3 regions of the Bradyrhizobium sp. CCGB01 genome follow, and region 3 is predicted to be linked to each of the others. Evidence: predicted binding sites of a transcription regulator. Region 3 holds the regulator's gene; each other region holds the start of a gene.
What was found. The regulator PhoB, encoded in region 3, activates phosphate uptake and scavenging genes when phosphate is short. The targets are predictions, from matches to a motif close to TGTCATNNANCTGTCAT.
Positions count from the first base shown of each region.

Region 1: NLM25_RS30035 (YbhN family protein) is a predicted target of PhoB. The motif match lies at 4,392-4,408, and genes of this name have one in related genera.
Region 2: NLM25_RS21155 (RNA degradosome polyphosphate kinase) is a predicted target of PhoB. The motif match lies at 4,850-4,866, and genes of this name have one in related genera.

Region 1 is NZ_JANADK010000001.1:6,413,032-6,419,754, reverse strand. It holds gene NLM25_RS30045 (MFS transporter) at 1-783, opposite strand, end outside; gene NLM25_RS30040 (hypothetical protein) at 1,102-3,057, opposite strand; gene NLM25_RS30035 (YbhN family protein) at 3,138-4,220, opposite strand; gene NLM25_RS30030 (ferritin-like domain-containing protein) at 4,646-5,152, shown strand; gene NLM25_RS30025 (MFS transporter) at 5,336-6,723, shown strand, end outside.
Region 2 is NZ_JANADK010000001.1:4,624,176-4,630,898, reverse strand. It holds gene NLM25_RS21185 (autotransporter outer membrane beta-barrel domain-containing protein) at 1-928, opposite strand, end outside; gene NLM25_RS21180 (cold-shock protein) at 1,301-1,507, shown strand; gene purN (phosphoribosylglycinamide formyltransferase) at 1,601-2,254, opposite strand; gene purM (phosphoribosylformylglycinamidine cyclo-ligase) at 2,254-3,327, opposite strand; gene NLM25_RS21165 (CDP-alcohol phosphatidyltransferase family protein) at 3,484-4,026, shown strand; gene NLM25_RS21160 (DnaA ATPase domain-containing protein) at 4,119-4,796, shown strand; gene NLM25_RS21155 (RNA degradosome polyphosphate kinase) at 4,940-6,723, shown strand, end outside.
Region 3 is NZ_JANADK010000001.1:9,020,777-9,027,499, reverse strand. It holds gene pstC (phosphate ABC transporter permease subunit PstC) at 133-1,122, shown strand; gene pstA (phosphate ABC transporter permease PstA) at 1,124-1,969, shown strand; gene pstB (phosphate ABC transporter ATP-binding protein PstB) at 1,966-2,787, shown strand; gene phoU (phosphate signaling complex protein PhoU) at 2,799-3,515, shown strand; gene phoB (phosphate regulon transcriptional regulator PhoB) at 3,530-4,237, shown strand; gene NLM25_RS42530 (GcrA family cell cycle regulator) at 4,459-4,971, opposite strand; gene NLM25_RS42525 (aspartate aminotransferase family protein) at 5,427-6,629, shown strand; gene argF (ornithine carbamoyltransferase) at 6,629-6,723, shown strand, end outside.

The sequences.
Region 1 (6,723 bases), 2.6 Mb from region 3:
GCAGTACTGGCCGAGATAGACGCCGAGCATCATGCGATTGGAGAGCAGCTGGCGGATGTGGTCCCATCTCGGGCCGGAGTCCGGCGCGCGCTCGTCCTTGGGCGCGTCGAGGTCGACCAGCGCGCCGCCTTCCTTGATGTAGTCGAACTCGGCCTCGTTGATGCCGGGGTGCTCCTTCGGACCATAGACGGTCTTGATCCAGACGAGGCCCATGACGACGCCGAGCGCGCCCATCACGAAGAACACGTAGCGCCAGCCGTAATCGTGCGCGATCCAGCCCATCAGCGGCGCGAAGATCACGGTCGCGAAATACTGCCCCGAATTGAAGAACGCCGAGGCCGTGCCGCGCTCATTGCCGGGAAACCAGGCCGCGACGATGCGGGCGTTGGCGGGAAAGGAAGGTGCTTCAGCGACGCCGACAAGGAGGCGAAGCGCGAACAGCACGGTGATGGCAGCGCCGGCGCTGAGGAAGCCGACCCAGCCCTGCATCAGCGTGAACAGCGACCAGATGATAATGCTGAAGGCATAGACGAGGCGCGAGCCGTAACGGTCGAGCAGCCAGCCGCCCGGCACCTGCGCCACGACATAGGACCAGCCGAAAGCCGAGAAGATCCAACCCATGGCGACGGGATCGAGATGCAGCTCCTTGGAGAGCGCGGGGCCCGCGATCGACAGCGTGGCGCGGTCGGCATAATTGACGGTGGTGACCAGGAACAACATGGTCACGATGAACAGCCTGACGCGAGACCTTCTCACGTCCGCTGCGGACACCACTGCGCTCATCACGCGCCTCCTTAGAACTCGAAATGTTTCCTCACGGCGACTCCTAGAGGCGCGCGCGGCAAAGTGTCCAAGTTCAAGGCAGTATCGATCGATGCCGTTTTTGGATTGATGGAACGGCAGGTGGAGGGAACGATAGTGCGGTGACGCGAATGTGCGATGGTGATGCGCGAGATTGTGCCAAGCGCTCCACTGTCATTCCCCGCGAAAGCGGGGAATCCAGTACGCCGCGGCCTCTCGATTCAATCATCGCCGTCACGGCGTACTGGATCGCCCGATCAAGTCGGGCGATGACACCGAATGTGTGGGAGCAGCGTCGTGCTACTGCTGCGCGCCCGGCAACAGCGGCGCGAGAAGACTGCGCGTGACGCCCGGCGGCACCGCGTCCAATCCGAGCACGCTGCTCGCAGCCGGCAGAGTGGCATCCGCCATCGCGGCGTGACCCTCCGCGCTCGGATGCACGGCGCCGCCATAGACGGCGGAGAGCACGCCCCAGGTGGCATCGTGGATGTCGGTTGGCTGGCTCGCCGCCGGCAGGCCTTGCGGATAGGTCATCGCGGCGAAATAGCTGTCATTCGCATCGCGGATCCAGCGTGCGCGCGGCAGGTAGGCGCGATACTCCGATGCACCGCGGCCGCACAGCATCGGCTGGCTCGCCGCGCTCACGATATCGGGATTGAAGCTCTGGCCGTTCTCGGCGAAGCAGGTGCGATCGAATTCGGGATCGTTCCCCGAATGCGCGCAAAAACCGTGGTCGGCGAACGCTGCCTGGTGCGAGTCCACGAAGGTCATGCGGTCGGCTTCGGGATCGCGGCACAGCGCGCCCCGCGTGCAGGTGGCGAGCCCCTTCAGTTGCGGCAGGAATTCGGTGTCGACGAAGGTCGAGACGCGGGCGAGGCGCTGCGGATCGGCGTTGAAGGACGGATGGATGTCGAACCCGGCGCGGCCGCCGCGGCAGGGCACGCCGCCATCGGCGAGCGCGGGATTGGCGTAGGACACGTAGACCACGTGCGAGAGGTCGCCTCCGACCAGCGGCTTCAGCGCCTCGCGCAACTTGACGAAATTCTGCGGCAGCTCGCGTGCCAGCGCATCGCGGGAATCGTCGACGCTCGCCATCACGCCGGAGCGGCGGAACAGCGCGCGCTCGGTCGCGGTGTCGACGATGACGTCGGCGACGAGGCCGGAGAAGTAGACGTCGTTGGCGCCGACCGAGAGCAGCACGAGGTCGAGCGTGCGGTCGGGCTGCCGCTTCCTGGCGGCGGTGAGCGCCTCGCGCAGCTCGGCGACCTGGGCGTTCACGCTGGTGTTGCAGACGCCGGTCTTGCCGGGCGGGCATTCGCGGGCGCGCTGCGAGCCCAGGAGGCCGTCGCCGATGCTGGCGCCGGTGCAGGCGAGCGGCAGAAAGGTCACCGCGATGTGGGTGTAGCGCACCGCGAGCGCCAGCGCGGTGCGGGCCTGGTAGCTGTAGAGCGAACGATGGCAGGGCGAATTGAACCAGAGCGCGCTGTAGCGCTGCCAGTTGGCGAGCGTATCCGGCGCCTCGCAGGCGCGGCCGCCTTTATAGCCGGCCCGGCTCGGCCGGTAATATTGGCCGCCGGCGGCAGTACCGAGATAGGAGCGGAAGCAGAATCCTTCGTCCGACAACGGCAGCGGCCGGTCCGGATTGCCTTCGCCGGAGGCGATGCTGTCCCCGAGGCCCGCAACGAAGATGTCGCGGACCTGGATCTCGGTCTGGACGCGCTGGGTCGGGTCGGAACCGGAGGAGACGTCGACGCTCGCGACCGTCTGCTTGCCGTAGCGAACCCGCAGATTGATCGGCTCGGCGCAATCGAAAGTCGAGGTCTGCGGCCCGTCGCCGTCGTCGAACGACCAGGCGCAGGTGGCGCCGACCGGCACCGCGCCGGCCAGGCGCACGGTCACCGGGTGATCGGTCGGGGTGAGGTAGTTCTCTTTGACGTTGTCGCGGGTGCAGGGCTGGTTGACGCGGCCCTGGAGGTCAATGCAGAGCCGGTTGACCATGTTGCGGGCCCAGCCGCGGCCCTCGCTCTGGAGCTCCAGCGACTGCTCGGCGGCGAGGATGCTGCGGTTACGTGCGTTCTCGACGTGGAGCAGGAAGTCGCGCTCCTCGCGGAACAGGCGGAAGCGGTTGCGCACCTCCCAGGATATTTGCATCGCGCCGGCGTCCTGCGCGGCGGCGCGCTCGGGCGGCAAAGACGTCAGAATGCCGGCAAGCAGCACGAGGCCTGCGGCGAAGGTACGAAAGGAAAAAGGGATCATGGCCCGCGTGTTCAACGGCAAAGTTGAGGCGGAAATAAGAGAGGATCGCTGCCCCGTCCGCAACCTTAGTCTGACCCGCTTTAACGCTTGCTGGCCTGCCGCAATGATCGCTCGCGCTCCATCGCTGCCACCTGCTTGGGCAGGTTGGCCTGGGCGCAGGCCTCGGCCAGCCGCCGCCGTTCCTGCCAGGGCTGGACCACGTTCATCCACAGCTCGCGCGCGCCCATGATGGAGATGGCGAGGCCGAACGGGATCACGAAATAGAGGATGCGGAAGACCAGCAGGGTCGCCAGAAGCTGCTCGCGGCCGAATTCGGGCAGCGCGACCAGCATGGCGACATCGAACACGCCGATCGAGCCGGGCGCGTGGCTGGCAAAACCGATCAGCGTCGCCAGGATGAACACCACCGCCAGCGACATGAAATCGATCGGCGGATTGGCTGGCATCAGCAGGTACATCGCCGTTGCGCAGAAGCCGAGATCGACCACGCCGATCAGGATCTGGACCAGCGTCAGCGGCGCCGAGGGCAGCACGACCTTCCAGCCCTTCTGGCCGAGTTCGCGGCGCTTCTCGCCCATGCAGAGCCAGACCAGATAGGCGCCGATCGAGGCGAGGCCGCCGAGCCCGATCAGCCGGTTGATCGACGACGGCAGTTGATCCATCGACGAGGCGGCATCCGGATGGATGACCATGCCGATCGAGAGCACGAAGATGTTACCGAGCCAGAAGGTCAGGCCGGACAGGAAGCAGATTTTCGCGACGTCGATCGCGTTCAGCCCGTAGTCCGAATAGATCCGGAAACGGATCGCGCCGCCGGTAAAGACGGTGGCGCCGATGTTGTGGCCGATCGAATAGGACGTGAAGCTGGAGAGTGCTGCGATGCGATAGGGCACATGCTTCTTGCCGATCGTTCGCAGTGCAAAATAATCGTAAAAGGTCAGCGTACAGAACGCGAAGACGACGCAGATCGCCGCCAGCCCGATATTGCCGCGGGGAATCTCGGTCAACGCGGTCAGGATGACGCCGGTATCGATGTCCTTGAGAGTGCGCACAAGCGTCGTGATCGCGAAGGCGATGATGAAGACGCTCGCAGCAACGCCGAGCCGTCGCCAGCCGATCCATCTCTTGAAGCCGCGTTTCAGCGCGGGCAGCAGTCCGTGCATTCATCCTCCCGGCGGGGGGCAAGACCGACCAGGCCAGACATTGGCCGGTCGGGCGCGATCACTGCCCGAAATGGGCTTCGATCGCTAGGCATGATGTAGCTCATTTAAGGCAAAAACAGCGACTTGTGCAGCCCTTGACAAGGATAGGTTCTGCGTCGGACCGGCCGCTTTTGTCATATCTGGTTCATATCGGCCGCGCGTTAAGCATATGAGTCGAGGCACCTGCCCGGATCGCGCGTCCGTGTGTTGACATGGTTTCGTATCCGATCGCGATCGGCATTGTTCCAACGCAAGCAATACGGGTTTTTTGGAACGTCGGTGCAATGCGCTGGTTAGCGCTCCATCAGCAATCGAACATGGCGGAATAATCGGCTTTTCGTGCAAGCCGACGCCTCCGTGTTCCCGAAACCGAGAGGATCGGAACGATGGGACTGTTCACAAAAGACATCAAGACCATGAACGACCTGTTCGTGCATCAGCTTCAGGACATCTATTATGCCGAGCAGCAGCTCACCAAGGCGCTGCCGAAAATGGCAGATAAGGCCACCGATCCGCAGTTGAAGCAGGGCTTTTTGACGCACCTCGAGGAAACCAAGCAGCACGTCGCGCGCCTCGAGGAAGTGTTCAGGATGCACGGCGCGCAGGTGAAGGCGGTCGACTGCCCGGCCATCGACGGCATCATCGAGGAAGCCGACGAGACCGCCGGCGAAGTCGCCGACAAGGCGGTGCTGGACGCCGCGCTGATCAACGCGGCGCAGGCCGCGGAGCATTACGAGATCGTGCGCTACGGCAGCCTGATCGCCTGGGCCAAGCAACTCGGCCGCAACGACTGCGCCACCGTGCTCGCCAAGACGCTGGAAGAAGAGAAGGCGACCGACAAGAAGCTGACCACGCTCGCCGAGAGCAAGGTGAACCTGCGCGCGGCAAGCTAGCGGGCGCAGCCGGGAAGGTACGCGCAGGACTTCTGTTCCTGCAGCATCGCCCACCTGCGCGGGCGATGACACCGCGGATGTGGTGAGACCGGCAAACGCACATCCATCATTCGGTCATTGTCGAAGCATGATGGCGGGCTGAAGGCGTATGTTTCGCATGGGGCTGCAAACCGAGGTGGCAGCATGCGAGCGAGTACCATCAAATATGAAACGCTAGCCGGCGCGCCGCGTGCCGGCTCGCGCCTTGCGACCTCCCTCACGCTTGCCGCGATGAGCCTCGGCTATGGCGTGGTGCAACTCGACGTCACCATCGTCAACACCGCGCTGGATGCGATGGGCAAAACGCTCGGCGGCGGCGTCGCCGAGCTGCAATGGGTGGTCAGCGCCTACACCATCGCCTTTGCCGCTTTCATTCTGACCGCCGGTGCGCTCGGCGACCGCATCGGCGCCAAGCGCATCTTCATGGCGGGGTTCGCCATCTTCACCGCGGCCTCGCTCGCCTGCGCATTGTCCCCCGATGCGGCCGTGCTGATCGCAGCGCGGCTGGTCCAGGGGCTGGCGGCGGCAATCCTGGTGCCGAATTCGCTGGCGCTGCTCAATCATGCCTATGCCGACGACCGCGAGCGCGGCCGCGCCGTGGCGGTCTGGGCCGCCGGCGCGAGCCTGGCACTTACGGCCGGTCCCTTCGTCGGCGGCGCGCTGATCACGCTGGTTAGCTGGCGCGCGATCTTCCTGGTCAATCTGCCGATCGGTCTTGCCGGCCTGTGGCTGAGCTGGCGCTACGCCAGCGAGACCACGCGGGCACGCTCGCGCGAGATCGATCTGCCCGGCCAGATCGCTGCGATCGGTGCGCTGGGCGCGCTCGCCGGCGCGATCATCGAGGGTGGCTCGCTCGGCTGGAGTCATCCAGCCGTGATCGCGGCCTTCGTTGCCTCAGCCGCGTTGGCGGTGCTCTTCGTCTGGCGCGAGAGCCGCACCGCGCAGCCGATGCTGCCGCTGTCGCTGTTCAGTCACCGCCTGTTTACCCTGACCACGATCGTCGGTCTCCTCGTCAACGTCGCGATCTACGGCCTGATCTTCGTGCTGAGCCTGTATTTCCAGAGGATCAACGGGCTGTCGGCATGGTGGACCGGGCTCGCCTTCGTGCCAATGATGGGTGCGGTGCTGCCGGTCAATTTGCTGGCGCCGCGTCTGGCCGAACGCATCGGCTCGTGCCCGACCATCGTGGTCGGCGCCTGCATCTCGGCGCTCGGTTGTCTCGGCCTGCTCTGGATCGAAGCCGGGACCAGCTACTTCGCGATCTTTGCGCAGATGATCGCGATCAGCGGTGGACTTGGCCTGCTGGTGCCGCCGCTGACCTCCACCTTGCTCGGCAGCGTCGACAAGGCGCGCTCCGGCATCGCCGCCGGCGTCCTGAACGCGACGCGGCAGACCGGCAGCGTGCTCGGCGTCGCGCTGTTCGGCTCGCTGGTGGCCTCGGACAGTGCCTTCATGATGGGCCTTCACCAGTCGCTAATCATATCGGCGGCCGTCCTGCTGCTCGCCGCCGCCGTGATCGGCCTCGGCTCATA
Region 2 (6,723 bases), 4.4 Mb from region 3:
AGCGCCCGATCTCCGCGCCGATCATCACGCGCGCGCGTGAGAGTGCAGTGGAGCCAACGTTCAGTGGGTCGAGCCCTCCGGACTCCTGGAACGCGACGCTGGTGGCGCGCACATATTCGAGCGCGCCCTTGGGCACGACGCGCATCTGGTCCTTGGTCCAGTAATAGCTGATCTCGGTCAGCGCGCCGTCGACGGCGGCGCGATAGCCCGCGGTCGCAAGACCGGCGCCGGTGTCCCGGCTGGAATGGACCTTGCCGAAACCGTGCACCACCGCGAACGCCCAGGTCCACGGTCCCTTGTCGACCGAGCCGTTGAAGCCGATTTGCGTCAGGTCGAGCGTCGCCGACTGCAGCGCCAGCGGCACGTCGACGTCGGTGTGGCTCTGATCGATGGAGAAGCCGAGATTGACGCCCGGCGCGACCCGTGCGCCGAAGCCGGCAACGCCGCCAAAGGTCTTGCGCTTGTCGCCGACGAAATCGCCCTGCGCGTCGGTCCGCACCGAGATGGCGTAGCCCTCGAACCAGGTGCGATAGCGCGGATCTTCCGTGCTCGCCGAGGCGCCGCCACCGCCGGGATTGGTGCGGAACGCGCGGTTGACGCCGCCCGAGGCCTGGTTGCCCAGCCGCTCCAGAAAATTCGAGCCGAGATTGAGCGCGCTGTTGCCCGCCGATAGGTCGTAATTGGTCGAGGTTGGCATCGGGACCGGGGTCGGCGATGCCGTAGGCGTCGGGGTCGGTGTGGGCGTCGGACTTTGCGCGAAGCCTGGCGTCGCCGACATCATCGCGACGAGCGCAAGCGCCAAGACTGCAAAGGACTTGGCTGCAAAGGACTTGGCTGCAATGGTCCTGGCGGCCACAGTCGCGACCCGGCGGACACGGTCCAGCCCGATCGTCTGCCGTGTCCCGGACAGCTGCGAGGTGCAGCACATGATGACTAATCCCGAAGCAAAATGGCGGCCCGCAAAAATGCAACACGAGCTGCGGCACGTGCGGCGATTTGTGCCGAACTGCCACGGAGGGTCAACCAGTTGGCGCACCATGGCCGAGGCTATTGCCCGGATTGTGGTTCCCCTGCCACAGGTCGCAAATAGCAGACGGTGACATCCCGGCCGACCTTGAAATCCGTGCGCGGCTTGCTAACGCGCGATTTTCATGTTGCAATATTGGACACAATCGGAATTGGCCGCTCGGCTGTGCGTTTCGCGACAATGAGACTCGAACAGACTTCCGGAAGCCCGTTTGTGGCGTGGCACGCGAAAAAGCGGCCGCGTCGTTTTTGTATCTAGTGGAGGAGACTGAGGATGCCGCAAAAGGGCACCGTCAAATGGTTCAACCCGACAAAGGGCTATGGGTTCATCAAGCCGAACGGCAGCGATAAGGACGTGTTCGTCCACATCTCCGCCGTCGAGCGTGCGGGACTTTCCACCCTCAATGAAAACCAGGTGGTTGAATACGACCTCGTGGAAAACCGCGGCAAAGCATCCGCGGAAAACCTCAAGGTCTCCTGATTTCTCTCGAGCCCAGGCGCGCGAGATCATGACGTTGCCCCCGGCTCTGCCGGGGGATTTTGTTTGCGAAGACGAGTATTCTGCGAGGGCGCTTCAGCGCACCACCGGCGAAAGCAGAAAATTCTCCGACGGTCCGCTGCCGTCCGTCCTGCACACATCGCCCTCGATCCGGACCTTGCCGGTCGCGAGCAGCCGCAGCGCCTCGGGATAGATGCGATGCTCGACTTCGAGGATGCGCTCCGAGAGCGTGTCCGCGGTGTCGTGGTCGCTGACGGGAACCGCGCCCTGCATCACGATCGGGCCGGCATCGGTCTCGGGGATGACGAAGTGCACCGTCGCGCCAGACAGTTTGACCCCGGCGCGCAAGGCCTGACCGTGCGGGTCGAGGCCGGGGAACGAGGGCAATAGCGAGGGATGGATGTTCAGCATCCGCCCGTACCAGGCCCTGGTGAATTCCGCCGTGAACAGGCGCATGAAGCCGCCGAGACAGATCAGCTCGATGCCGTGCTGATCGAGCGCCGCCTGCAGCACCTTTTCGAAGCCGGCGCGGTCCTTGCCGAACGGCTTGCTCTCGATCACCAGCGTGTTCACGCCGCTCGCCCTGGCCCGTTCGAGCCCGAGCGCGCCGGCCTTGTTCGAGATCACGAGCGAGATCTCCGCCGGGAAATCCGGCGCAGCCGCAGCCCTGATCAACGCGGACATGTTGGAACCGCGGCCGGAGATCAGGATGGCGACGCGGCGCTTCATCACAGCGCCAGATCGAGGTGGCCGTTATAGACGACGCGGTGCTCGCCCTCGGCCGGGATCACGGTGCCGAGCTGCGCCACCGTTTCGCCGGCGTCGCTGAAGACCTGCACGACCTCGTCGACCTTGTCGGGCTCGACGATCGCGATCATGCCGATGCCGCAGTTGAAGGTGCGCAGCATTTCGAGCTCGGCGATACCGGCCTGCGCGGCCAGCCATTTGAAAACCGGAAGCACCGGCAGGCGCGCGAGATCGATGCCGACGCCAAGATGGTTCGGCAGCACGCGCGGGATGTTGTCGGTGAAACCGCCGCCGGTGATGTGGGCAAGCCCCTTCACCGCGCCGGTCTCGCGGATCGCACGCAGGCAGGATTTGACGTAGAGCCGCGTCGGCGTCAGCAGCGCGCCGCCGAGCGTCATGACGGGCGCGAACGGCGCCGGCGCCTCGAAGCCCAGGCCGGACTGCTCGACGATCTTGCGCACCAGCGAGAAGCCGTTGGAGTGCACGCCCGACGAGGCCAGCCCGATCACGGCATCGCCCGCGGCGATGTCCTTGCGCGGCAACAGCGTACCGCGCTCCGCGGCCCCGACGGCAAAGCCGCCGAGATCGTAATCGCCGTCCTTGTAGAGGCCGGGCATCTCGGCAGTCTCGCCCCCGATCAGGGCGCAGCCGGATTCGCGGCAGCCTTCGGCGACGCCGGCGACGATCGAGGCGGTCGCCTCCGGGTCGAGCTTGCCGCAGGCGAAATAGTCCAGGAAGAACAGCGGCTCGGCGCCCTGCACCACGAGGTCGTTGACGCTCATGGCGACGAGGTCGATGCCGATTCCGCCGTGCAGCCCGGTCTCGATCGCGATCTTGACCTTGGTGCCGACGCCGTCGGTCGCGGCGACCAGGACGGGATCCTTGAAACCGGCCGCCTTGAGGTCGAACAGGCCGCCGAATCCGCCGATCTCGGCGTCGGCGCCAGGCCGTGCGGTGGCGCGCACCATCGGCTTGATCAGGTCGACCAGGCGGTTGCCCGCGTCGATATCGACGCCTGAATCGGCGTAGGTGAGGCCGTTTTTGCGGTCGGTCATGCCCGATTTCCAGTGGGTTTGCGGCTGGTTACGTCGAATTCCGGGGACGCGCAATGGCTCGCATGGCGCACCTCCGTATACTATGTAGAGATATCAACCGGTTCAGCCTCGAAGGGGGCCGGATTCGAGGTCAGACCGGGTGCCAGGACGCGCCGCGTGAGTATTCCGAATATCATTACCCTGGGCCGCATCATGCTGGTCCCGATCATCGTCTGGGCGATCGTGTCGAGCCAAATGGAGGTGGCATTCGCCGTCTTCCTCATTGCCGGCATCAGCGACGCGGTCGACGGCTTCCTCGCCAAACGCTTCAACATGACGAGCGAGCTCGGGGCCCTGCTCGATCCGCTCGCCGACAAGGCCCTGCTGGTCTCGATCTACCTGGCGCTCGGCATCTGGGGCGACATTCCGCGCTGGATCGTGATCCTGGTGGTGTCGCGCGACATCATGATCGTCGCCGCCGTAATCGTGTCCTGGCTGTTCGACAAGCCGGTCGAGATGAAGCCGTCGAAGGTGTCGAAGCTCAACACAGCAGCCCAGGTCGCCTATGCGGCGCTGGTGCTGGCCTCCCTCGCCTTCGGCTTCAACCCGGCCCCCTATGATAAGGTCCTGATGGGCCTCGTCACGGTCTTCACGCTCGCCTCCGTGTCGCTCTATCTTGTCGAGTGGCTGCGGCACATGAGCACCATCGAGGCCAAATGAGCCGGGATGCGGCCCCGCAAAAGGCCAACTCCCGCTCGATGAAGTCGAATCTCTTCAAACAAGCCGGCATGCCGGCACGGAGCAAAGCAAGCGTGGCAGGCCGCGTTCATCCCCGACAATTGGCGTTCTCGCTTCCGCATGCGGAGAGCCTCAGCCGGGACAATTTCCTCGAAGGCCCCGCCAACGCAGCCGGTCTTGCCCTGATCGATGCTTGGCCGGAATGGCCGAACCGGATCATGTGGCTGGCCGGCCCGGAAGGCAGCGGCAAGAGCCATCTCGCCGCGATCTGGGCCGAGGTTTCAGGCGCCCGCTCGACCGCGGCCAATGGGCTGACCGCCGAGACCGTCCCGGGCGCGCTCGCCACGGGTGCGCTGGTGGTCGAGGATCTCAGGGCCAGGGCGTTCGACGAGCGCGCCCTGTTCCACCTGATGAACCTCGCCCGCGAGGATGGCGCCTATGTGCTCTTCACCGGCCGCGAGGTACCGGCATCGATCGAGATCGATCTGCGCGACCTGCGCTCGCGGCTGCGCGCCGTGCCCGTCATCTCGCTGCTGCCGCCCGACGACCAGCTCTTCCGCGGCCTGATCGTCAAATTCTGCACCGACCGCCAACTCGCCGTGGACGAGAGCGTGGTCGGCTACCTCGCCACCCGCCTGGAGCGGTCTTCGGCCGCCGCGCGGGAGGCCGTGGAACGGCTCGACAGCGAGGCCCTGCGCCTCGGTCGCCCCGTCACGCGGGCGCTGGCCGCCGAGCTGCTTCGGGACGCCTGACCCGGCCCCCCGGCTCCAAGGCCGCTTGACGGCGCGCGGCGGCGGAACATCAATGTCATCGAAACGTCATCGGACTAACACATGCTCCCGGCGGTTTTGCGCATAAGTCGCAAATTGGGGCGAACTGGATGGACCGACTTCTGATGGACTCTGCGCAAGCTGTTGAAATTAAAGAAAAAGCTCCGGAGACCGAGGGCCTTCCGGCGATTGCCTCGAGCCCCGAGCGCTTCATCAATCGCGAGCTATCCTGGCTGCATTTCAACCGCCGCGTCCTGGAGGAAGCGGTCAATCCCAGCCACCCCATGCTGGAGCGGGTGCGATTCCTGTCGATTTCAGCGAATAACCTCGACGAATTCTTCATGGTCCGCGTCGCCGGCATCAAAGCCCAGGTGCGCGAGGGCATTGCCGAGCGTAGCCCCGACGGCCTGACGCCGTCGGAGCAGCTCGCGCTGATCAACCGCACCGTCTCGCAGCTTGCCTCCGACCAGCAGGCGATCTGGCGCGACCTGCGCGGCACACTGGCTGACGTCGGCATCGTGCTGGTCGACGGCAAGGACGTCACCAAGGCGGAGCGGACCTGGATCGAGGACTACTTCCTCAACAACGTGTTCCCGCTGTTGACCCCGCTCGCGATCGACCCGGCTCACCCCTTCCCGTTCATTCCGAGCCTCGGCTTCACCATCGCGCTCCAGCTGACGCGCGCCGCCGACGGCAAGCAGATGAACGCGCTGATCCGCATGCCCGGCAAGATCGACCGCTTCATCCGGTTGCCGGCCGAGGGCAAGGTCGTCCGGCTGATCTCGCTGGAGCAGGCGACCGGGCTGTTCATCAACCGCCTGTTCCCCGGCTACAATCTCCACGGCCAGGGCGCCTTCCGCATCATCCGCGACTCCGAGCTCGAAATCGAGGAAGAGGCCGAAGACCTCGTCCGCCTGTTCGAGACCGCACTGAAGCGCCGCCGCCGCGGGTCGGTGATCCGGCTCGAGATCGACGCCAAGATGCCGGAGGAATTGCGCAGCTTCGTGCAGCATGCGCTCTCGGCCGCCGATGACGAGGTGTTCCTGGTCGACGGCGTGCTCGCCATGAACGAGCTCTCGCAGCTGACCCGCCTCGACCGGCCCGATCTCGAATTCACCCCTTACGTGCCGCGCCATCCCGAGCGCGTGCGTGAGCACGGCGGCGACATCTTCGCCGCGATCCGGCAGAAGGACCTCGTCGTCCACCACCCCTACGAATCCTTCGACGTGGTCGTGCAGTTCCTCCAGCAGGCCGCGCGCGACCCGGACGTGGTCGCGATCAAGCAGACGCTCTACCGCACCTCCAACAACTCGCCGATCGTGCGTACGCTTGCCGAGGCTGCCGAAGCCGGCAAGTCCGTCACTGCGCTGATCGAACTCAAGGCACGCTTCGACGAGGAGGCCAACATCCGCTGGGCGCGCGACCTTGAGCGCGCCGGCGTGCAGGTCGTCTACGGCTTCCTCGAACTGAAGACGCACGCGAAGCTGTCGATGGTGGTGCGCCGCGAGGGCGGCGGCCTCACCACTTACGTCCACACCGGCACCGGCAACTATCACCCCGTCACCGCGCGCATCTACACCGACCTCTCCTATTTCACCTCGGACCCGACCATCGGCCGCGATGCCGCGCGCGTGTTCAACTTCATCACCGGCTATGCCGCGCCGAGCGACCTGGAAAAGATGGCGGTGTCGCCGCTGACCTTGCGCAAGCGCATCATCGAGCACATCCAGGGCGAAACGGCGCATGCGCGGCATGGCCGGCCCGGCGCGGTCTGGATGAAGATGAATGCGCTGGTCGACCCCGACATCATCGACGCGCTCTACGAGGCCTCACAAGCCGGCGTTCAGGTCGAGCTCGTGGTGCGCGGCATCTGTTGCCTCAGGCCCGGCATTCCGGGGCTGTCGGAGAA
Region 3 (6,723 bases):
CCCGGACACGGCGCCGGGATCTCAAAAGACGTCCGCTCCGGATCGGCATCGCGCCGCATCCGGAGCGCAAGTCCAACAACAAGACCGACAACAAGCGTATATAAACGGGCACAGGGGATCGGCGTGGCAGAAATGGCCGTTCAGAGCGATGTAATCGACGACGCCGGACCGTATGACCGCGCCAAGGCCTTGAGCGCATTCAAGCTCGGCGACGTCACTTTCTACTGGATCACGCGGCTCTCCGCGATCTCGGTGCTCCTGATCCTCGGCGGCATCATCATTTCGCTGATCGTCGGCGCCTTCCCGGCGATGAAGGAATTCGGCATCTCCTTCCTGTGGACGCAGCGCTGGGCGCCGTCGGCCGATCCGCCGGTTCTCGGTGCGCTCGGACCGATCTACGGCACGCTCGTGACCTCCTTCATCGCGATGCTGATCGCCATTCCCGTGGGTCTTGGCATCGCGATCTTCCTCACCGAGCTCTGCCCGCAATGGGCGCGCCGCCCGATCGGCATGGCGATCGAGCTGCTCGCCGGCATTCCCTCGATCATCTACGGCATGTGGGGCTTCTTCGTGCTGGGCCCGTTCCTGGCCAACACGTTCCAGCCCTTCATGATCAGGATCTTCGATGGCGTCCCCGTGCTGGGGGCGATCTTCGCGGGACCTCCGTCCTATCTCAGCCTGTTCAACGCCTCGCTGATCCTCGCGATCATGGTGTTGCCCTTCATCACCTCGATCTCGGTCGACGTGTTCAAGACGGTGCCTCCGGTCCTCAAGGAGGCGGCCTACGGCGTCGGCTGCACCACCTGGGAAGTCGTCCGCAGCGTGGTGATCCCCTACACCCGCGTCGGCGTTATCGGCGGCGTCATGCTGGCCCTGGGTCGCGCGCTCGGCGAGACCATGGCGGTGACCTTCATCATCGGCAACTCGTTCCGCATCTCGTCGTCGATCTTCGCGCCGGGCACCACGATCTCGGCGGCGATCGCGTCCGAATTCGCCGAAAGCGACGGCCTGCACCAGTCCGGCCTGATCCTGCTCGGTCTCCTGCTGTTCGTGCTGACGTTCTTCGTACTTGCGGCTGCCCGGCTGATGCTGATGCGGCTGGACCAGAAAGCGGGAAAGTAACATGAACCCGATCTATTCACGCCGCCGCCGCAAGGACATCGTGATCCGCGGGCTCTGCTTCGGCGCCGCCGCCTTTGGCGTCACCTGGCTCGCGCTGATCCTGGTCACGCTGCTCTACAACGGCCTTGCGGGTTTGAACCTCGAGATCTTCGTCGCGGACACTCCGCCTCCGGGTTCGACTGAAGGCGGCCTGCGCAACGCGATCGTCGGCTCGCTGATCATGACCGTGCTCGGTGTCGGCATCGGTGCGCCGCTCGGTCTGTTCGCCGGCACCTATCTCGCCGAGTACGGCCGCAACGACAAGCTGACCTCGGTGATCCGTTTCATCAACGACATCCTGCTTTCGGCGCCCTCGATCATCATCGGCCTGTTCATCTACGGTGCGGTGGTGGTGCCGATGCGCGGCTTCTCGGCGATCGCCGGCAGTCTCGCGCTCGCCGTCATCGTCATTCCGGTGGTCCTGCGTACGACCGAGGACATGCTGCTGCTGGTGCCGAACGCGCTGCGAGAGGCGGCGTCCGCGCTCGGCCTGCCGCGCTCGCTGGTGATCAAGCGCATCGCTTATCGTGCCGCGCGCTCCGGCCTCATCACCGGCGTGATGCTGGCCACCGCCCGCGTCGCCGGCGAGACCGCGCCGCTGCTCTTCACCGCGCTGTCGAACCAGTTCTTCAGCCTCGGCCTGAACAAGACGATGGCGAACCTGCCGGTCACCATCAACAACTTCGTGCAGAGCCCCTACGCCTACTGGAAGCAGCTCGCCTGGAGCGGCGCCTTGCTGATCACGTTGACCGTGCTTGCCCTGAACATTGGCGCGCGCCTCCTTAGCGCCGAGAGGACTGCAAAATGAGCGAAATGTCTGTTTCCGTCAGTACGCCCGCCGTTCAGCACGGCTCGCAGCCGCTGCCCGAGGCGCCCGCCAAGGTGACGGTTCGCAACCTCAACTTCTACTATGGCGAGCACCACGCGCTGAAGAACATTAACCTGGCGCTCGGCACCAACCGCGTCACGGCGTTCATCGGCCCGTCGGGTTGCGGCAAGTCGACCCTGCTGCGCATCTTCAACCGGATGTACGACCTCTATCCGGGCCAGCGCGTCACCGGCCAGCTCATGCTCGACCAGACCAACATCCTCGACCCCAAGCTCGACCTCAACCTGCTGCGCGCCCGCGTCGGCATGGTGTTCCAAAAGCCGACGCCGTTCCCGATGACGATCTACGAGAACATCGCGTTCGGCATCCGTCTCTACGAGAAGATCTCGAAGTCCGAGATGGACGACCGCGTCGAGAAGGCGCTGCGTGGCGGCGCGCTGTGGAACGAGGTCAAGGACAAGCTCAACGCCTCCGGCCTGTCGCTCTCCGGCGGCCAACAGCAGCGCCTCTGCATCGCCCGCACGGTCGCGGTGCGGCCCGAGGTCATCCTGTTCGACGAGCCCTGCTCGGCGCTCGACCCGATCTCGACCGCCAAGGTCGAGGAGCTGATCCAGGAGCTGTCCGAGAACTACACGATCGCGATCGTCACCCACAACATGCAGCAGGCGGCGCGCGTCTCCGACAAGACCGCCTTCATGTATCTCGGCGAGTTGATCGAGTTCGACGACACCAGCAAGATCTTCACGTCGCCGACCGACCGGCGCACGCAGGATTACATCACCGGCCGGTTCGGCTGAGGAGACGGGATATGGGTTCTGAACATACCGCAAAGGCCTTCGACACCGACCTCCAGGAACTCACCCGCCTGGTCGCGGAGATGGGCGGGATCGCCGAGCGCATGATCGTCGATTCCGTCGACGCGCTGATCCGCCGCGACGTCGCGCTCGGTCAGCGCGTCGTCGCCATCGATGCCGATCTCGACGCACTTCAGAAGAAGATCGAGGAGCGCGCCGTGCTGACCATCGCGCGCCGCCAGCCGATGGCTGTCGATTTGCGCGAAATCGTCGGCGCCATGCGCGTCGCGACCGATCTCGAGCGCATCGGCGACCTCGCCAAGAACATGGGCAAGCGCGTCGCGGCGCTGGAGACCGATTTCCATCCGCTCAAGCTGTTCCGCGGCCTCGAGCACATGACCGACCTCGTGCAGCAGCAGGTCAAGTCGGTGCTGGACGCCTATGCCGCGCACGACCTGCCGGCGGCGATGGCGGTGTGGAAGGGCGACGAGGAAGTCGACGCCATCTGCACCTCGCTGTTCCGCGAACTCCTCACCTACATGATGGAGGATCCGCGCAACATCTCGTTCTGCATCCATTTGATGTTCTGCGCCAAGAACATCGAGCGCATCGGCGACCACGCCACCAACATCGCCGAGACCGTGTTCTACATGATCGAGGGACAGGCGATCACCGACAAGCGGCCGAAGGGCGACATGACGACCTTCGCCACGACGGTTCCGAATACTTAAGGAGCGACGACCCGATGGGCGCACGCATTATGGTGGTTGAGGACGAGGAAGCTCTCACCGAGCTGCTTCGCTACAATCTCGAAGGCGACGGCTACGACGTCGAGACGGTGATGCGCGGCGACGACGCCGACACCCGTCTCAAGGAGCACATCCCCGATTTGATCGTGCTCGACTGGATGCTGCCGGGACTGTCCGGCATCGAGCTGTGCCGGCGGCTTCGTACCCGCCCGGAGACCAAGCAGCTCCCGATCATCATGCTCACCGCGCGCGGCGAGGAGAGCGAGCGGGTGCGCGGACTTGCGACCGGCGCCGACGACTACATCGTCAAGCCGTTTTCGGTGCCCGAGCTGCTGGCGCGCGTGAAGGGTCTGCTGCGGCGCGCAAGCCCGGAGCGGCTCGCAACCGTGCTCGCCTATGGCGACATCGAGCTCGACCGCGACAAGCGCCGCGTGGCGCGCTCGGGCCGGCCGATCGATCTTGGCCCGACCGAATATCGCCTGCTGGAGTTCTTCCTGGAGCATCCGGGCCGGGTGTTCTCGCGCGAGCAACTGCTCGACAGCGTCTGGGGCCGCGACATCTATATCGACGAGCGCACCGTGGACGTGCATATCGGCCGCTTGCGCAAGCTGCTCAATCTTGGCCGCGAGCAGGACCCGATCCGCACCGTCCGCGGCGCCGGCTATGCGCTCGATGATCGCTTTGCGAAGGCAGAGCAGGCGTAGGGTTTGCGAGCTGATTTAGCGATCCGCCGCTACAATTTCCGATGTCGTCCCGGCGAACGCCGGGACCCATAACCACGGGGAGTGGTGAGGCGAAGACTCGGAGTGACCACTTTGCGCGACAATTGCGCCCTGTGGTTATGGGTCCCTGCTTTCGCAGGGACGACGCCCATCTTGTGGAGCCGTCATCGCGTGACGGCTGCCGTCGTGATCTCAGAAAACTCTCAGCGCGGACCCGGCTTCGCCGGCGCGCGCCTGCGATCCGCTGCGGGCTGATACGCCACGCGCGAGTGCTGGGCGCAGTAGGGCAGGCCGGAGAGCGCCTTGCCGCCGCAGAAGAAGAAATCCGGGCTCGAGGGATCGCCGACCGGCCAGTGGCAGGTCGCCTCGTTCAGCTCCAGCAGCGACAGTCGCTGGCTCATCGGCACCACGTTGTCGTAGGTGACCGGTTCGGCCTCGACCTCGACCTCGAAGGCCTGCGCCAGCGCGGTGTTGCCGCGCGCGATCGGCCGGCTCACCCGCATCATGTGCTGCGCGGGACGCGCCTTGCGCGGCCGGGGCGCTGCGGACGAGGGGCTCTTGGCGCGGCCGGACAGGCCGAGCCGGTGCACCTTGCCGATCACCGCGTTGCGGGTCACGTTGCCAAGCTCAGCGGCGATCTGGCTGGCCGAAAGTCCGGCCTCCCAGAGCTTTTTCAGCTGCTCGACGCGATCATCTGACCAGGTCAAAACCGTCATTGCACCCTTTCCTCCGCCGGCGCCTGCCATCCTGGGGCCGCACAGCGAATGCCTAAGCTTCGAAAAACCCGTGCCGTCAGAATCCCTTAAGGCTCGCCGGGCGCGCCAGATGCGCCCGAACGCTTACGCCGGTACATGAGGACTTAGAGGATCAGAACTGCTGCACGAGATGTCGTATCTGACAAGCCAAACGCTACAATATGGCGTGACTCACGCGCAAGAGTCCGCCGACTCGCTTCCACATGTTCCGTGGCGAAAATACGCAAAATCGCCACCGCAAGACTACGGATTAAGCATTTCGCGAGGCTTTCCGGGCGGCATTGACACCCGTTTCACCAGGCATAAGATGGTTGCGCGTGCCGCCCTTAAAAGGCGGCACGTTTCGTTTTCCGGGCCGGTCAATGGTGCGTTGCGCAATGCACGCTCACACCGTCCGCAACAATCAAGTGATCGTCATGACTAACAGCGCAGCGCCGCATTTGCTCCCCGTTTTCGCCAGGTCCGACCTCGGTTTCGAGCGCGGCGAAGGCTGCTGGCTGATCGCGACCAACGGCGAGCGTTATCTCGATTTCACCTCGGGCGTGGCGGTGAATGCGCTCGGCCATGCGCATCCGGTGTTGGTCAAGGCGTTGCAGGAGCAGGCCACCAAGCTCTGGCACATGTCGAACCTGTTCCAGAGCCCGGATGGCGAGAAGCTTGCGGCGCGTCTGTGCAACGAAAGCTTCGCGGACTTCGTGTTCTTCTGCAATTCCGGCGCTGAAGCGCTGGAGGGTGTGATCAAGCTGGTCCGCCATCATCACTTCTCCATGGGGCATCCGGAACGTTATCGCATCATCACCTTCGAAGGCGCCTTCCACGGCCGCACATTGGCAACGCTGGCTGCGACGGGATCTGCAAAATATCTCGAAGGTTTTGGTCCGCCGATGGACGGTTTCGACCAGATCCCGCACGGCGACATCGAGGCCGTGAAGAAGGCGATTGGTCCGCAGACCGCCGGCATCCTGATCGAGCCGATCCAGGGCGAGGGCGGCGTGCGTTCGGCGACGCCCTCCTTCCTCAAGGCGCTGCGCCAGCTCTGCGACGAGAAGGGCCTGCTGCTCGCGTTCGACGAGGTGCAGACCGGCATGGGCCGCACCGGCGATCTCTTCGCGCACAGGCGCACCGGCGTCACACCTGACGTCATGTCGCTGGCGAAGGCGCTCGGCGGCGGCTTTCCGATCGGCGCGGTGCTGGCGACTGCGGATGCGGCTTCCGGCATGGGGCCCGGCTCGCACGGCTCGACCTTCGGCGGCAACCCGCTGGCGATCTCGGCTGCGAACGCCGTGCTCGACGTCATGCTCAAGCCCGGCTTCTTCGATCACGTGCAGAAGATGTCGCTGCTGCTCAAGCAGAAGCTCGCCTCCGTGATCGACCGTCATCCCGACGTCGTCAGCGAAGTGCGCGGCGAAGGCCTCCTGATCGGCATCAAGGCCGTGGTGCCCTCCGGCGATCTCGTCGCGGCGCTGCGCGACCAGAAACTGCTCACGGTCGGTGCCGGCGACAATGTCGTGCGTTTCCTGCCGCCCTTGATCGTCAGCGAAGCCGAGATCGAGGACAGCGTCGGGCGGCTCGAACGCGCCTGCACTGCGCTTGCGGGCACCAAGCGGGCGGCAAGCTGATGAGTAACTCCCCCAAGCACTTCCTCGATATCAACGAGCTGCCGCTGTCGGAGCTCAAGCGCATGCTCGCCGCATCCTCCGCGATGAAGGCGAA